DNA from 4 places in the Pseudoalteromonas sp. Ld19 genome. Region 1 is predicted to be linked to each of the others. Evidence: predicted binding sites of a transcription regulator. Region 1 holds the regulator's gene; each other region holds the start of a gene.
What was found. Region 1 encodes sigma-54, which starts transcription at its own class of promoters, with help from an activator protein. Its sites were predicted from a motif close to GTTGGCACGNNNNTNGNNT; they were not measured.
Positions count from the first base shown of each region.

Region 2: the regulator sigma-54 is predicted to act here: its motif matches at 3,297-3,315, upstream of ACJJVZ_RS15260 (GSCFA domain-containing protein).
Region 3: the regulator sigma-54 is predicted to act here: its motif matches at 1,447-1,465, upstream of ACJJVZ_RS17060 (DUF2726 domain-containing protein).
Region 4: the regulator sigma-54 is predicted to act here: its motif matches at 2,774-2,792, upstream of ACJJVZ_RS16405 (EF-hand domain-containing protein).

Region 1 is NZ_JBISHA010000017.1:255,807-260,418, forward strand. It holds gene mgtE (magnesium transporter) at 1-474, opposite strand, end outside; gene ACJJVZ_RS06305 (HPr family phosphocarrier protein) at 755-1,027, opposite strand; gene rapZ (RNase adapter RapZ) at 1,073-1,918, opposite strand; gene ptsN (PTS IIA-like nitrogen regulatory protein PtsN) at 1,938-2,390, opposite strand; gene hpf (ribosome hibernation promoting factor) at 2,395-2,682, opposite strand; gene ACJJVZ_RS06325 (RNA polymerase factor sigma-54) at 2,708-4,207, opposite strand; gene lptB (LPS export ABC transporter ATP-binding protein) at 4,277-4,612, opposite strand, start outside.
Region 2 is NZ_JBISHA010000021.1:711,381-715,992, reverse strand. It holds gene ACJJVZ_RS15265 (sigma-54-dependent Fis family transcriptional regulator) at 1-524, shown strand, start outside; gene ACJJVZ_RS15260 (GSCFA domain-containing protein) at 1,157-3,253, opposite strand; gene ACJJVZ_RS15255 (DNA-3-methyladenine glycosylase I) at 3,457-4,044, opposite strand; gene ACJJVZ_RS15250 (sensor histidine kinase) at 4,178-4,612, shown strand, end outside.
Region 3 is NZ_JBISHA010000022.1:44,411-49,022, reverse strand. It holds gene mtnN (5'-methylthioadenosine/S-adenosylhomocysteine nucleosidase) at 1-700, opposite strand, end outside; gene ACJJVZ_RS17060 (DUF2726 domain-containing protein) at 811-1,407, opposite strand; gene folE2 (GTP cyclohydrolase FolE2) at 1,517-2,437, opposite strand; gene arcB (aerobic respiration two-component sensor histidine kinase ArcB) at 2,671-4,612, shown strand, end outside.
Region 4 is NZ_JBISHA010000021.1:948,778-953,389, reverse strand. It holds gene ACJJVZ_RS16420 (amidohydrolase) at 32-1,729, opposite strand; gene ACJJVZ_RS16415 (calcium dependent protein) at 1,856-2,092, opposite strand; gene ACJJVZ_RS16410 (hypothetical protein) at 2,253-2,480, opposite strand; gene ACJJVZ_RS16405 (EF-hand domain-containing protein) at 2,505-2,738, opposite strand; gene ACJJVZ_RS16400 (sensor histidine kinase) at 3,384-4,612, shown strand, end outside.

The DNA.
Region 1 (4,612 bases):
AACATCGAGCGTAACGTCAGGGCGAATGGTCACCGTATCGGTATTCATTAGCGCACCAGCGGAGCGCTCTTGATAAGAAAGTGCTTGTGTTGCTCGCTCACGGTCTTGAATGTCCATTGCGCTAACAACGTCTTTATAAACGGTGTCTGGCAGGCTACGGAGTACTTCACCTAAGTCATCGTGGCCCATATCTTCAGTTGCGGCCGCAATATGCTTAGGTTCCATTTGGGCAATAATACCTAAACGAACATCTTCAGATAATTCTTCAAGTACATCACCTTGTACATCAGGGTCAACTAATTGCCAAAGGAGTCGGCGAATTTTATGCGGCGATGATTCTAATAATAATGCAGTATCACAAGGAGCTGTTTTTGCTAACATGCGCCTAACTTGAACAAATTGACCACTGTTAAGCGACTGAGTCACTTGTTTTAGTTGTTGTAGTGGATAGTCTTGTTCAAAAGCTTCGGGCATTGGCATCCTTAATTAATTTTAATACTACTTTGGTAGGAGAGGTTAACTAACCTGAACTCTGGATAATAAATCTATCTCAAGCAGCTATTTTCAGCGCTAACTGCGTTGAATTTACTTGCAATAGGCCCGCTATTGACGCGTAAATTCGCCTTATTTTCACTGAAAATCTCTGGCTAGAGAAAATAAATCTAAATATCACCTGATTCAATACGTTAGTAAATCTCTTAACCAGAGTTCAGGTTAACTAATTTAATTTTACTTTTTAAATATTTATTACTGACTATTCTTGTTCGTTAAATCGCTGTGATATTAGTTGGCCAACGGCGCCCAAGGCTTGCTCTGCATCAGGGCCTTCACATACTACCTTAACTTCTTTACCTTGGCTGCTTTCAAGTAGCATTAATGCGAGTACGCTATCACCCGCCGCTTCTTTTTCATCTTGGAACAAGGTTATCGAAGCGTCAAACTTTACGGCCAATTGAGCTAATACAGTTGCAGCTCTAGCATGTAGCCCTAATTTGTTTTGTATTAAAAAGGTATCTTCTAAGCGCATACGTTACCCTACCTAAGCTGAACTGATTATTATTTTATGTGAGAATTATTTCTCTTGCTCTCGGTGGCGAATTTTTACATTGGGGTGTGTCATCGCAAAGCTTTCACCAATTGTTTGTGCTAAATACACTGAGCGATGTTGCCCACCAGTACAGCCAATAGCAATCGTTAGGTAACTGCGGTTATTTCGTTCTAAATGGGGTAACCATGTTTGTACAAAAGTTTGAATTTGCCATGTGAACTTTTGCACTATGCTATGACTCGCTAAATAATCTTTAACAGGTTGATCTAACCCATTTAACGGTTTTAACTCAGGCTCCCAGTGCGGATTTGGCAAAAAGCGTGCATCAAATACATAATCTGCTTCTTTAGGGATACCGTGTTTAAAACCAAACGACTCAAACGTGACAATAAGCTGCTTGTCTTTTTTTCCTAATATTTTTTCACGAATAGATTCAGCAAGTTGATGAACACTTAAGTCACTTGTGTCAATCATATAATCTGCTCGATTGGTCAGTACATCAAGTAATTCTTTTTCTTTTTTGATTGCTAAATCAAGCGGCAGCGAGTCAACCGATAGGGGATGTAAGCGGCGAGTTTCAGAGAAACGTTTTATCAGTGTTTGATCTTCGCTGTCTAAATAAAATAAAGTAGGCTTTGCAAAACCGGGTAAGTATTCAAGAATATCATTAAACTGTTCTTGTTCCTTAGGAAGGTTTCGTACATCAATGCTCACTGCGATTTTATCGTAGTTATCAGAAACGCTGCGTACTAAAGAAGGTAAAAGATTTAACGGAATGTTATCTACGCAATAATAACCTAAATCTTCAACAACGCGTAAAGCAACCGACTTACCAGAACCTGATCGGCCACTTATGATAATTAGCTCCATTTATCACCCTTTATATTAATTACGATTGCTTAACAATAACTTGATACAGTTCGGTATCCGTTTTTGCACTGCGCAATTGCTTACAAAATTCTTTGTCGTTAAGTTTATCAGCAATGGTTGCCAGAGTCTTTAAGTGCTGCTGGTTATCACCATCTGGTACGATGAGTGCAACAAAAATATCAACGGGACGATTATCAATTGCATCAAAGCTAATAGGTGTTTCACTAACGAGTACTAAGGCTAAGGGCTCTTGTGCACCGCTCATGCGCCCGTGAGGGATCGCTATGCCTCTACCTATACCAGTACTGCCTAGCTTTTCTCTACTTAGTAAAGCGCTAAGAATATCTTGTTGAGAAAGGTACGGAAGCTTATCGTGAGCAAGTTCGCTGATAAACTCTAAAATTCTTTTTTTGCTATTAAAAAGGACCGCAGCTTTGCTGCAGTCCTGGCATATAAGTGAGCTTAATTTCATCATATTAGTGTCGAGCAAGCTTCTCTTTGTGTTTAATTACTTGGCGATCGAGCTTATCAATCAACGAATCGATGGCAGCGTACATGTCTTGATGCTCAGTTGAGGCAAATAACTCAGCACCACTTACATGTATTGTTGCTTCTGCTTTTTGGCTTAGTTTTTCTACATCAAGAATGACATGAACATTATTAATATGATCAGAGTGTCTTTCTAGCTTCGCAAATTTGGTATTTATATAGTCTCTTAGTGAATCAGTTAATTCTACGTGACGACCAGTTAAGTTTAGTTGCATAAGCATTACCCTCTTTGTTTGCGTCTTAAATCAGACTTTTTCGCTGATTTGACGGTGGAATAGCCAGAGATTCGCGATATTTTGCGATTGTACGTCTCGCTACTTTAATTCCTTGCTCAGCCAATATATCCGCTATTTTGCTATCACTCAATGGTTTTGCTGAGTTTTCTGCAGCGATTAATTTTCTGATAAGTGCACGTATTGCTGTAGATGAGCATTCACCGCCATTTTCGGTACTTACATGACTTGAGAAAAAGTATTTAAGCTCAAATATCCCCCGAGGTGTATGCATATACTTTTGAGTGGTTACACGCGAAATAGTTGATTCGTGCATTTCCACCATTTCAGCAACATCATTTAAAACCATAGGTTTCATGGCCTCAGGACCATGTTCAAAAAAGCCTTGCTGCTGCTTAACAATACAGTTAGTTACTTTTAATAATGTATCGTTTCTACTTTCTAAGCTTTTAATAAACCATTTAGCTTCTTGTAAATGCGAGCGTATAAACTGGCTATCACCGCTTGATTTAACAGTGCGAGACATCGCAGCATATTGGCTGTTTACGCGAATTTTTGGCATGCTATCTGGATTTAGTTCAACAACCCAGCGGCCTTTAATTTTTTTCACTGACACATCAGGAATTACATACTCAGACTCTTCCCTAACAATAGTATCTGCAGGCTTTGGGTTTAGCGTATGGATGAGTGTCATTACTTCTTTAAGCTCTTCTTCTTTGAGCTTCGTTTTTTTCATTAATGTACGATAGTCGCGAGCTGCTAATAAGTCTATGTGCTCGGTTAAAATCATTTTTGTTTCATTAATATAGGGTGTTTCTTTATCAAACTGATTAAGCTGAATGCACAAACACTCTTGTAAACTACGCGCTGCTATACCGACCGGATCAAATAATTGAATGCGTTTTAAAACAGCTTCTATTTCATCAAGTTCAACTTCATTATCATCTTCGTTTTCTTGGTTGAAGCTTTCGAGAATCTCTTCACAACTTAGTGTTAAAATGCCTGAATCATCTACGGCTTCCACAATAGCAATCGCAATCGCTTCATCAGTAGGGCTAAATGGCGTTAGTTGAAGTTGCCACATTAAATACTCGTGGAGCGTTTCCGTTGATGCACCTTGGTATATAGACTCGTCTTCAGGCATTGGACCTGATGAAGAGGCTGGAGCTGCACTCATGTACTCGTCCCAGCTAACATCCATCGCCATGTCGTCACTTACCGTATCTTTAGCAAGTGCTTCGCCGCTGTCTTGTTCGTATTCGCTTGGAGCATCGTCGGCAGATGCGCTAACAGTTATATCATCGGTGTCTGATTTTTGTTCATTTTTACCTGCAGCGTCTTCAGAATAGTCTTGCTCCTCAACCTCTAAAAGTGGGTTGCTGTCGAGCGCTTCTTGTATTTCTTGCTGGAGATCCAATGTACTGAGTTGCAACAAACGAATAGCTTGTTGCAATTGTGGAGTCATTGTAAGTTGCTGGCCCATGCGCAGCTGTAGTGATTGCCTCATGTATCTCTAACAATCCTTTTATGTTGTTATAATTAATACTAGCAGATGCTTAAAGACATGGCGTAAATGTTACAGCCTAAATTGCTCGCCTAAGTAAACATCGCGTACTGTTTTGTCATTTAATACGTGTTCTGGAGTACCTGATGCAATCAGCTCCCCATGAGAAACAATGTAGGCTTTTTCGCAAACATCAAGGGTTTCTCTTACGTTATGATCGGTAATTAACACACCAATCCCACGATTTTTAAGATGTTCTATGATTTTTTTTATATCAAGTACAGAGATTGGGTCAACGCCCGCAAACGGTTCATCTAATAATATAAACTTGGGATCAGCCGCTAATGCGCGGGCTATCTCTACGCGGCGACGTTCACCACCCGATAACGCCATACCTTGGCTGTCACG
Region 2 (4,612 bases), on a different contig from region 1:
ATGATATTCCATTGCTGCTAAAAGAATTAATGCGCCGTGTTAATGATCAAACAGGGTCAACGGCTAAATTTACCGAGCGTGCAGTTGATAGTCTAAAAGAGCATGCGTGGCCAGGGAATATTCGTGAACTCGCTAATTTAGTTGAGCGCATGGTGATCATGTTTCCTGAAAAGGTAGTTGATATACCTGATTTACCTAATAAATATCGTTATATTGAGGTTGAAGCATACGAGCCAGAATACCCAGAAGAGCTAATGGAAAAAGATGCGTTTAACGATATATTTAGTACTGGTTTTAGTGATTATGACGAAGAGCCTGAGCCTGAATTCAACCAATCTGGAAGTGGTTTACTACCCGATGACGGGATCGAACTTAAAGAGTATTTAGCTGAGCTTGAAATTAGCTTAATTACCCAAGCACTAGAGCGTTTTGATTACGTCGTTGCGCGTGCGGCTGAAATACTAGGTGTACGCAGAACAACTTTAGTTGAAAAAATGAAAAAGTATAATCTATCGAGAGACTAGGACGTGTTGACCTTTGTAGATTGAAATTTGTTCAATCTAGGGGCGATTTAATCGCGGCGCGAGGTTTGTAACCTAGTGGGCTAAGTAAAAACTGAGTAACAAAGAGTTAATCGTCCCTAGAAAGAACCCAAAGGGCAGCGCATGTTTGGCATTTATGCTGCGTTATCGCCTATTTATGGGGAATAACCACACTACATAGGCTCTGCCTTGCCTAAAAACCAAACAGTCAGCTGCAAAATCAATCACGAAAGGTCAACACGCCCTAGGGCGTGTTGATCTTTGTGGATTGAAATTTGTTCAATCTAGGGGCGATTTAATCGCGGCTATTTTCTCATCGAAAATAACCGCATAAAATCAATCCCTTCTTTTCTAAAAGCAGATTACTTGGTAATCCCCAAAGAGTCGTTGCTTCTAATGCTTCATTAAATTTGAGATTACTTAACCTGAACTCTGGATCATAAATCTATCTCGAGCAGCTATTTTCAGCGCTAACCGCGTTGAATTTACTTGCAATAGGCTAGCTATTGACGCGTAAATTCGCCTTGTTTTCACTGAAAATCTCTGGCTAGAGAAAATAAATTTAAACATCACCATAATTCAATGCGTTAGTAAATCTCTAACCAGATCTCAGGTTACTTAACGAATATTTCTTTGAACATATTAACTACTTTTGAAACTGTTTCAGGTTTTACATGTCGTGTATCAGAGTTCCAAGCATCTTCAGTGCACTCGGTCACCAACTCATAACTAGGAAGGTAATACATATCCTCATTATTGTTGACCAACTCTTCAGCAGCAACTCTTAAAACGGCTTTCGAGTGCGTATTTGCTGTAATTATATGATGAGTATCCGCTCTGCCTGTAGCTAAAAAAGGAATCGGCGAAAGACTAATTATCAGTTTAAAATCAGGATTGTATTTTTTGATGATATCAAAAAAAGATTGAATATTATTTACGTTTTCTTTGACCGTTAGCGTTCGGTGTTTTACAAACTGATAGGTGTTATTTCTAGGGTTTCTAGACATAACAGTACCATCTGGAAGCTCCCAGCATTCATTTAACCCCAATGTAACGACAAACACTTTACAGCTTAAAAATGAATCTTTAACGGCTTGAATATGCTTATCGTAATCAGCTAGGTAAGCTTCTTTGGTGTTAAAAAATACATTTTCACGGTATGGATCTACGTAATGGCCAGTTTCTGATTGAAATAATAATTTATCAAACTTTTTAACACCAAATGCTTTTTCTGCTAACTGTTTAAAGCTCGGCGTGTTAAACAGTATTCCATAGTTTGCACAAAACTTGGCATACTTGTCCCCAGGTTGATAACCATCGACCACTAAGCCGCTCTGTGGATTATCATTTCGCTCTGTAATGACGTAGTTATAACCATCTTGTTGAAAAAACTTGGCTATCTCAAAGGCAAAACAACTTCCTGCCGAACCAATAGGTGTATCCATATCCATAATCGGTACTTTATTAACATAAGGCAGCGCATTATATTTTGATAAAGGGCGGGTTGGGTGATCTGGATTCGGCCAAAAGACGGCGCTAGGATCGGGTTTTTTATTTGCGTTGTAGCGGGCGCAACTATCAATGTAATTTCGTTCATACTCACAGATATTAGTGAGTGCCTCAGACCATATTTCTTCTGTAATCGAATCGGCTTTAAATTGCTCAATGATAGATTGCTTAATAAACTTAATAAGTTCAAATAGCGTATTGTGGTATTTAAGCTCTGGGTCATTCGTTTGAATATGTTCAAGAAACATATTTTCGACGGCACTATTTTTAATAATCGCTTTTAAAAGGTAAGCCAAATGTCGCAAGTTAGTAACTTTATTATCTAATGCAATATCAATACAGTCATCGTCATTGCGTTTGATAAATGTTTTAGTTAATTCAGGGAACCCATCAAATGCGATAGAAGTGGTCCCAGGGGTAAAGTGTTCGTCGGCTACTTTCTTCCAGTGCAGCTCACTAGGCAAAAAACATAATGTTAAAGAATAGCGAGCTTTCCCTTTATTCGCAGGCATTGCTTTATGGGCAAGTTGATGGGGATTGAAAATAATTGAGTCCCCTTTATTTGGTTTAATCAAACTTGGCGAAAAATTGATGTCGTAATGTTTGCACAAAGGAGCAATGTCTATATTTCTCTTGTTTATATTATTAAATATATAGCCAATGTCTTTGAGTTTATCTGTGGATTCTTTGTCTAATACTGCGGTGCTACTGCCGTGTTCATCATAACCATTTAAGTAGGTTATAAGCTTTAAGTGATTTTTAGGACCGCCATCACAATGCCACTTTGAAAAGTAAGTATCTTTTTCTATGTCATCTTCAAGTTTATGCATTGCCCACCACAATACACAATATTCACTTTTAAAATAAGATCTTAGATGGTCATCTACTTCTTGCGTTAATATGTAAGGCAAAAATGACTTTAATACAGCGGGATCTTTTAGTGCTTCTTTATCTTTATCATATTCAGAAATTAAAGTATCGCACAGCAGCTCAGGTACATTATTTTTTACAACATGTTTATGGGCATTTATCAATGGCGTGTCGATTATATCGCGGCGAAAAGCGTTGGTAGCTCTATAATTTAAATTGGTATAGCCTTGGTTTATTTCATAGTGATGCGCCGTATTAACATTAGAGCTTTTAAGCAAGCAGTAACGTATATCATCTATTTCTAATACTTCTTCCGTAGTTATCTGTACCATTATTCTAGCCTTGTTCTATTAATTATCTAATATGATTGACGCAATGCATATTGCGAGCCAAAACTTTATTGCTAAATTTGACTTTTAAAAGGGTCACTTCCTTTGGTATTAAATTCATTGAAGCGTTTTTATTGAGGTTACTGTAAGTTAGTGAGTTAAATTTTAATATAGTATAAAAATACTTTAGGACAACTAAATAGGTTCTAATACTCTGAAATTATTTCATTTTTTCTAAAGCAATCATTACTGTGATCGTTAACCATGCCGCAAGCTTGCATATAAGCGTATACCGTTGTTGGTCCTAAAAATTTAAATCCACGTTTTTTTAAATCTTTAGCAAATGCTGTAGATTCCTCTGTAATTGCAGGGTAATCATCAATATTATTTAACTGACTCACCAGCTGCTTATTACTTACAAATTGCCATTGGTAATTGCTAAAACTAGCAAACTCTTTTTGTATCTCAATAAAGCGCTTTGCATTATTAACAGTCGCTGCGATTTTTAAACGATTTCGTACAATGTCTTTGTTAAGCATTAAGCGTTCTATGTCATCGTGTGTGAATGAAGCTACTTTTTCTACATCAAAATTAGCAAATGCTTTTTTATATCCATCACGTTTTTTTAAAATGGTATACCAACTCAACCCCGCCTGTGCTGATTCAAGTGTGATAAATTCAAATAGTGTTTGATCGTTATAAAGCGGCACGCCCCACTCTTGATCATGATAGGCCACATAGTCAGGTTTAGTGGTATCTAACCATGGACATCGGCACTTCTTTTGTTCAGTCATTAGTCACTCTTTATTTGTAGGCGTCATTTTTATGTCGCGCATTATTTTGTGTAACACGATGAAAATTATAAAATAAAACTTTGGTACAAATTGTGCATTTAGCTCTATATAGACATCAATTAGAGATTTGATTATGGCCCTTGCTACTGTGCTAAAACCACTGTTTATTTCTGCAAATCAGTATAACCCATGTTTACTTCAAGAGGAGTATGTTGGGGAATTAAGTGATCTGCGTAAGCAGGCGAGTTGGCTTTCACATTTGGTTGATACCATGCCTGCGGGTGTCGTGGTACTCGATGGCAAAGGGTTAATTGCTAAAGCGAATCAAATTGCTATGGATATGTTAGGTGAGCCGCTTGAAGGTGAAAAGTGGTTTAATGTTATCCAACGCTCTTTTAGACCGCACCAAGATGATGGTCACGAAGTCTCTTTAAAGGATGGTCGATTAATTAAGCTCGACATCACCGCATTAGCTCCAGAGCCGGGGCAACTTATTTTAATGACAGATTTAACAGAAACGCGCCGTTTACAAAAGCGTGTTGCTCATATGCAACGATTGAGTGCGCTA
Region 3 (4,612 bases), on a different contig from region 1:
TAACAGCGGTTAGTTTTTCTAGAAGTGCAACAACCATTTTAGATGAATTGATTGATGCGGTTTCTAGGTATTCTTCAAACGACTGCGGAGATTCTTTGCCGGCAATATCTGACATCGAACGGATAACCACAAACGGGGTGCTCAGTGCAAAACACGTCTGCGCTATTGAAGCGCCTTCCATTTCAACAGCAAGCATTGTAGGAAAGTCATTACGTGCTTTATCAATACGTACAGGGTCACACATAAATGTATCACCAGTACAAATTAGACCTACTAAGGTTTTAACATCACTAATTTGTGTAATTGTTTGCTGCGCAGCTTCAACCAATTTAGGGTGAGCTGTAAAACCTGCTGGCATTTGAGGTACTTGGCCAATCTCATAACCAAAAGCAGTTACATCTACATCGTGATGACGCACTTCTGATGAAATTACTACATCGCCAACGCTAAGTGATGGATCAAAACCACCTGCAGAACCCGTATTGATAACACAATCAGGTTTAAAGTTATCGATAAGTAAGGTAGTTGCAATAGTTGAGGCTACTTTTCCAATACCAGATTGAACGAGTGTGACTGTATTACCAGCCAATTCGCCAGTATAAAAAGTGAAACCTGCTTTAGTCAAAATTTGTGGATTTTGCATGGCTTCACGCAAAATTTTAACTTCTGGCTCCATTGCGCCAATAATACCAACGTTCATAGTTTTAAATTCCTGAGTTTGAATAAATTTATTATACGTGAAGTTAGTTATAAAAAACAAAAAAGCGAGCAGTTTTAAACAGCTCGCTTTTTTATGTATTAATGCCCGATTTAAATTTCAGCTAATGCAGTAGAATGAGCTTTAGCTTGCGATGGTGATAGCACCGCTGGTTTGCTGACGCGGTTACGAACAGGACGCTGCGTTTGTGAAGAGCCAAGCTTACCAAGCTTAAACATAATGGCATCGCGCACTTCTGAAGGGCGATACCCTGATTTTACTTTCATACGAATATGTGGGATGCCGGCTGCTTCTAATGCCCCATTAACAAACCAATCTCGCTGTGCTTTATGACCGTCTTTATTCGCGTTGTTTACGAGATCAACGGCAGCCACTATGGTCATTTTTTCTTTATCTATTAATACAAAATCAAGCTGTTTGTTTTTTGCCTTAGCAATTGCTGCTCGTTTAGATTTAACAGATAAACCTTCTTTGCAGTCAATTACATCGATTAGCTTAACGCGGCTAACTATTTTGTATTGGTCGCCAACAGCACGTTCAAGTAAATTTAAAAACGCACTTTCTACTTGCGTAAATACACTTTGCTTACGCGTAAAAGGATAAGGGTTTCCGCCATCATCATTAAACTTTGACACAAAGATTGATGCGCCTACCACTAATACTAAAATTGATAATAAAGCGAACTCCATACGGTAACTCCACAACAACAAATTGACACTAATTTTATAAAGCAATTTATGTGCCTAAATAGTGCCAGTTAAGAATTTACCGCCGTATCTTATTTATATGTAATTGAATTTACGCTTTGTATCCGTTTTCAATTCCTTTCACTGCTATCGCGACGGCATCGTGAGCATGTAATGATTCGTAATGATTGATTTGCAACCAATAATCGGCATAGTTGCTTGCTTCAAGACTCGCTTTTATTTTGCGAGCTGCGTCTTCACAAAACATCAGATTTTGGCCATTTAGACGAGCAAATTCCTGTTCGTCTTCTCGCTTTACAGCAGCCTGAACAGGTGTTTTTAGCTCATTTTCAAGAGTATTAATTAAGTTTATAACATCAAACTCGTTAATATCACGGTTGAGTTTAACCTTTACATTAGCAATTGAACGCTGAGAATGAGGTGTTGCAACAATACCTTGCGTAGTGCCAAGCCATTCGTGAACATCTTTTTGACTTAATGTATCTTGATTGAATTTTTCGTTAAATGCATTTTGTATAAGCTGACGCGCGAGAGCTGCCGAGCATGGGCAAGTTGATGAGTAGGTAACATCGACGGTTAACTCATAGCTAATTATATTGTGCTCAATAGTACTGGTTAATGTTAATGGATAGCTCTTCCAGCCGACTTTACCACTCAATAGTGATTTTCGGCGCAGTGGTAATTCAAATTTAAATTCTATTTGCGCTTTGTCACTGAGATTTTCATGGCTACTAATAAAGGTATTGAGTGTGTTAGCTAACGTCTGCGGATTAACTTGTTGCTCGGTTGAAAGTACATCGAGTGCTAAATATAAGCGCGACATATGAATGCCTTTAGCATCTTCCTTATGCAAGTTTACAAATGCGCGGGCTTTCGCATTAACGGTAACAGGAGCAAGGTCGCGCGATTCAAAAATAAATGGCAGCTCAATTTCAGCCATGCCAACCCAGTCTAACTTACCGGTTTGTAAGGCGGGAGCCGTGTCGGCTATGTCGGGCATGTTAGTTTGCATGGTATGTTACTCGTTATTAGCAATGATAAAGCGACGTATTTTACATGAAATAACCACTGGCTGAAACGAAGACTTTTAACTGTCGCTATCTTCAAAGGTGAATTTTTTCTATTTTTGTCGCACAACATGAAAATAGCGAATAGAAAAATGCTAAAATCGGCGAAAATAATATGTTTAGTATTTTGTTCTGCTCTATTTATATTTAAGCACACAGCTAAGAGATAAACTTAACTATGACCGATTACTCTTTGAGCCCTTGGGTTCGAATTCTTTCTAGCCTGATAACTCGATTTGGTGAGTTTAAAGCGGCCGTTGCTTGCTATACGCTATTTCTGACAGCGTCGCTTATTTTATCAAGCATGTTTTATTATGTGGCTGTAGGGGAAATTCACCTTGTTGATATTTTAGCCGTCATCTTTTTTACCGCAGTGGTTTCTCCGTTAGTCATCAGTGTATTATTAAATTCAATTCGTCAATTAGATGCTTCGTATGCTTATCTTGATAGTGCTACTAAGCAGGAAAAACTATTAAACCAAACACTCAAAGATAACATTAGTCGATTAAATGTTGAGATCGACGAACGTAAAATGGCGTTTCATGCTAAACACCGTGCAATTGAAGAGCTTCGTAAAGAGATAGCAGAGCGTAAAAAAACGCAGCAAGAGCTTGCGCAGCAAGGTATGTTATTACGCTCAATTGTTGATTCGTCCCCTGATTTATTTTATTACCGTGATAATAATGGCGTATTTGCGGGTTGTAATAAAATGTTTGAAGAGGTGATGGGTAAAACGAGTGCTGAGCTTATTGGTAAAACGGCAGAGCAAACGTTTCCAAGTGAGTTTTTGTCTGAAGTACTAGAAACAGATAAGCAGGTAGAGCAAACCCATCAAGCGATAACAATTGATGTTGGCTACGATGTTGAAGGTGAAAAACGTTGGTTTGAGTTGCGTAAACTTCCTTTCATTAATGACGAAGGTGATTATATCGGCTTACTTGGCTTTGGCCGTGATATTACGAGCCGTAAAGAGGCCGCTCAAGCACTCGAAACCGCCTATAAAGATAAAGGGAAATTTATTGCCACCCTCAGCCACGAATTGCGGACACCGCTAAATGGTATTGTAGGGTTAACGCGTATGCTGCTTGATACAGATCTAGATAAACAACAGCGTAGCTGGAGTAATACTATTTTTTCGAGCGCTGAAACGCTAGGTAATATTTTTAACGATATTATAGATCTAGACAAAATAGACAGAGAGCAGCTTGATATAGCAACTAATCCTATTAATGTCTCTGACTTTATAAACGATGTTGTTAATTTTGCGGGACTTATTGCTGAGCAAAAAGATCTTGAATTTAATATTGAGCGCAGCGGTATGCTTGATATATATGCATTGCTCGATCCTACTCGTTTGCGTCAAGTCGTTTGGAATCTAATAAATAATGCAGTTAAGTTTACTCAAAGCGGTGAAGTTAAACTTGAATGTGTGCGTGAGAATCGTATTGAAGGCCCTTGGCTAATAATGAAAATATCAGATACAGGCCAAGGTATTCCACCAGAGCAGCTACCGCGTATATTTGATATGTATTATAAAGCACCTGATTTAAAAGGGACTAATGCCATTGGCTCTGGAATAGGCTTGTCGGTTACCAAAGCGCTGGTTAGTGCAATGAGAGGTGTGATCACCGTTGAAAGTAGCGAAGGTGAGGGCAGCTGCTTTACAGTCCAAATTCCACTCAATCTATGTATAGCACCAACAGAGCAAAGTTATGTTGGCCGTGGACTCTATATTTTATTGGTAGAAGATGTGCCGCTTAATGCTGAAATTGCAACTAACTTATTAGAGCAGCGAGGTCATGAAGTACTGTGGGCCGAAACGGGCGAAGACGCTTTGTCTTTTGTCGAAACTGAAGATGATTTAGATTTAGTCTTACTCGACATGCAATTGCCTGATATAAATGGCGATGAAGTAGCGAGGCAGATAAGAGCAGATAGCCATTTTGATAAATTACCAATAGTGGCACTGACGGCTAATGTAAGAAGTGCAGAAGAAGAGCTTAAAGGTATATCTATACAAGGTGCGCTCGCAAAACCTATTAATACTGTAAAGCTTGATAAAATGCTGGCTGATTTATTTGATATAAAGCAAATTGAGAGTAGTACACCACAATTAAAAG
Region 4 (4,612 bases), on a different contig from region 1:
AGGTCAACACGCCCTAGCCCTTTTTAAGTTTTTATTTATCGATAGTCTGTTCGGTTGTATCTTTTTTATAACGAAGAGTACCTGCAATCCATGTTTGCAATACGTTTGTTTTATAAATTTCACTAACGGGTACTTTAAAGTAGTCTTTATCTATCAAAATAAAATCAGCCCATTTACTTTGCTCTAAGCTACCAATCTTGAATTCTTGATGTGCCGCATATGCGCCCCCTAAAGTAAATGCACGTAGCGCATCTTCCCTGCTTAGTATTTCGCTTGCACGCCAACCGCTGTCAGGAAGCTGGCTATGATCCATGCGCGTTATAGCAGAATAGAGCCCATCAAAAGGGTTTGCCAACTCGACGGGGTAATCAGATCCTGCTGCGACAACCGATCCTTGCTGTAAAAATGTTTGCCAAGCGTAAGCGCCGCTTAATTGTTTGTCGGTTAAGCGTTGCTCCGCCATGTGCATATCAGATGTTGCATGTACGGGTTGCATGGATGGAATTATTTTTAAAGCCTTAAAGCGAGGTATATCATCGGGTGTCACTATTTGTGCATGCTCTATTCGGTTTCGTAGCAATATACCCCCTGTTTTTTTGAATACATTTTGATAAGCATCAAGTACGATTTGGTTTGCCTTATCGCCGATTGCATGGGTATTTGCACTAAAACCTCGCTTAAAGCTTAGCGTAAATAATTCTTCAAGCTTTTCTTGAGTTTCGAGCATTAGGCCATGATGCCCGGCTCTGTCTGCATATTCTTCAATAAGTGCTGCACCACGAGAGCCAAGTGCGCCATCGGCATATACTTTCACACTGCGGATTGACATAAAGTCGTTCGCATCTTTGTATCTGCCAGCTTTTAACATTGCTTTTAGATCAGGGCTCGCGCCACTTAACATAGCAACAATACGCAGAGGTAAATTACCTAGTTCGCTGCGTTCTTTGTAAACCTCCCAAGTGGCTTTATCAATTCCAGCGTCATGGGTCGATGTAATTCCTAAACTGAGTAAATGCTCGCCTGCTGCATCAAGTGAATCGCTAATATTTTGTTTTGAAGGCGCAGGCATATGTTGAGTTATTAATGATTCCGCTTTATCGATAAATATGCCAGTGGGGTTTCCAAATTCATCTTTAATTATTTCGCCGCCATTTGGCGCAATGGTTTGCGCGGTAATACCGGCAAGTTCAAGTGCTTTTGAGTTAACCCATATTGCATGGCCATCCACTCTAGAAAGTACAACGGGTTGGTTATTTACTACATTATCTAAATCGGCAGCAGTAGGAAAACCAGTGTTGTGCCAAAGCTCTTGGTTCCAGCCCCGGCCAATGACCCAGCCTTGTTTATTGGCTGCAAACTTTTTTAATTTGTTGGTAATTTCATTAACAGACTTTGCGCCACGTAGATCTAGTTGCGATAAATTATTACCCAAGCCAATAACATGGCCATGTGCGTCAACTAAGCCAGGTAATAGTGTATTACCTTTTGCATCAATGAGTTCTGCATTGGGGAAGCTGCTTTTTAGTTTGTCGCCGCCTATTTTTACCACTTTGCCATCTTTAATAACTAAGGTCGAAAACTGCTGTATTTCACCTTTTTGCATTTTACTTTTATACAAAGGTGTATAGCCATTAGCGTTATAGATAACTTTTGTTTGTGCGATAGCATAATGTGAGCTTGCACAAAGGCTGGCGAGTATGAGTGGTTTGATTATTTTTATGAGTGGCATAGCTGCTTAATTTTTATTGTTAATTAACCTACATTAACAAACTCACTTTTGGAATACCAATGAATTGACTAGGCGTGCTTTTAAGGCTTATTTCTTTGTGTAACTTGTTTGTGTCATTATAAATATTCAGTAAAGATTATTGGTTAAGTAATTTTTGAATTCGATTAATGAAATTTGTCTATTTTGATCTTTATCCCAGATCACAAACATACTCAGTAGATGTGGTTGAGGCTCAAGTTCGTCATAAGTTAAGTAACCGCTTTTATTAATGTCGAGGTGATCAAAACGTTGTTTTACATCAAGTGCGGAGGCATTAAAGCTCAACAGTATTAAAATGCTCGTAATAAAGGGGAGTATCTTCATGGTATTCCTTCCAAAAGATTATTAGTAATTTAAAAAAGTAGGTAAAGCATTTGCCATAATTTAACTCCCAACAATAAATCCTTTTACACATTCCCTCAGGGATTATGGCAAATGCTTTAATTCACTTTACTTGATAAAACCTTAAGTAAAACTTAACCTGTTAAGGTTTAAAGCTTCCAAACTCACTTTTAGAGATCATGTCATCATCATTTTTGTCTAAATCAGCAAATTGTTTCATCACTACTTTATCTTGCGTTGCTTCACTAATTGATATTTTACCATCCATATTTTTATCTAAATGGGCAAAACGTACATTCGTTGGTGATGCCAAAGCAGTGGCACTCATTGCTAAAAAAATTAATGAAAAAGCAGCTATAAATTGTTTCATAATCACATTCCTTATTAAATGAGCTTATTGGATAAATTGTTTAAATTCGTTTAGTGACAATTGACCATCTTGATTTGTGTCTATTTGCGAAAAATTTTCATGCAATACGGCATCTTCACCTGCTTCAGCTTCGCTCAATGTACCGTTACTATCTTTATCAAGTTCGTTAAAAGTCGCGTGAACATCCATAGCGTACGCGTTAGCAGCCAATAGACTTAATGCTAGTAATGATGAAGTTACTAAAATACGGTTGTTCATAATTATTTCCTTATTGCATATAGTAATTACCCTTAATACAAAAAGGGTGCCAGTAATTATTTTAGCTAATTTTCAATTGGTTAGGTTTTAAAGGCACAATAGATAAGAAAAAATTACTGACTCTAATGTAATTTTTGTGTGCTTGTTATTGTACAATTTTATGAGTTCTAGCGTGGTTTTATTAACGTTAAATAGACACATATATAAATAACCTGAACTCTGGATAATAAATCTATCTCTAGCGGCTATTTTCAGCGCTAACTGCGTTGAATTTACTTGCAATAGGCCCGCTATTGACGCGTAAATTAGTCTTGTTTCCACTGAAAATCTCTAGCTAGAGAAAATAAATTTAAATATCACCATGATTTAATACGTTAAGTAAATCTCTTAACCAGACTTCAGGTTAAGCCGATTGGTATAACTCAGTAGATTACATTGCTGCTATTTGGCGATAAGCGGCTTTATTTTACGATTAGTCGCATTAAATTCAGCGAGTGTATAAGGTAGACGCTTAATAATACCCATTGCTTTAAATTAGTACGCTATTATAGCGATAAGAAAGCAGCTCAATAGCAAAGCTATCGTTATGATATCTTAAATAAAATTGGTAAAATCAGCAGCTTCACTCTAAAAGGGCTAGATGCAATGTCTGCAACCATATCTAAAAAATACCAAGCAATGCTTAACTGGCGACCTAATTTAATAGGGCAGTTTGCAATAAGTATGCTGCTTTCGTTACTCCCGCTTTCTATTGTGGTAATTGTTTTTTTAAATGCGCTTAACAAACAGTTGGCTGCTACTCAAAGTATTGTCAGTAATAACTACCAAGTAACCAAATCGTTCAATATTTTAAAACAAGAGCTCAATAGCCTTGAGCGTGCCACTAGGCAAAATTGGGTGTTAAAAAGTGAATCGCTCGATAAACTCATTGTCGATAAATGGCAATCATCCCTGCAAAGTATTGATGAACTGAAGCTGATTAATTCCGATCGTGATTACACTCAGCAGTGGCAGCACTTATTTACCGTTTTAAAAGCCGCACATGTTGAACTTATTGATGAAAAACAACAGCAAGCAGAATTGTTTTTGCCAGTAAGTGATCTTGTCGCCGAGCTGACCTTATGGCTGCGAGATAAAAACGAAGCGCAAATTACCAATAACCAAAACGAACTAACAAGCTTGCAAACGTCATTTATCAATTGGCTGGTGGCACTTATTCCACTGACTTTAATTGTTGGCGGAGGTTTTTTGTGGCGCATAAGTGGGCGGCTAAAAGGGTTAACTACGGTTATTGATAAGCTGGGGCAGGGACATTGGCAGCAAAAAATATCTGTTAAAGGTTCTGCTGAGCTAATTGAGCTAGGAGAAAAACTCCAGTGGGTGCAAGCGCAATTACACATGCTTGAGCAGCAAAAAGATACTTTTTTACGCCATGTAACTCATGAGCTAAAAACGCCGCTTGCTTCAATGGTCGAAGGCACTGATTTACTAACTGATGAAATAGTAGGCCCTGTTACCGATGAGCAAAAAGCGGTGCTTGAGCTCATTAGCCAATCTATGGTGCGCCTTCGCACAATGATTGATAGCTTGCTAAGTTATAATGCCATTCGCACCAGTAAAGATAGTCTAAGCGAGGTTGAATTTAGCCTCCTTATTAATAAAATTAGCAACCATTTTGAACATCGCTTGACTGCGCGTGAGCAGGCTCTGCAGTGGCAAAATACTCTACCTAATAAGCCACTTGCTTTGCCTAGTGAACTTATTGAGATGATTTTAATTCAGCTTATTTCAAATGGCTTAAAATTTTCACAAGATAAGCAAAGCGTCACTATTAATTTAGCGCTTGAGCAAAACCAACTTTGTATTACTGTGCT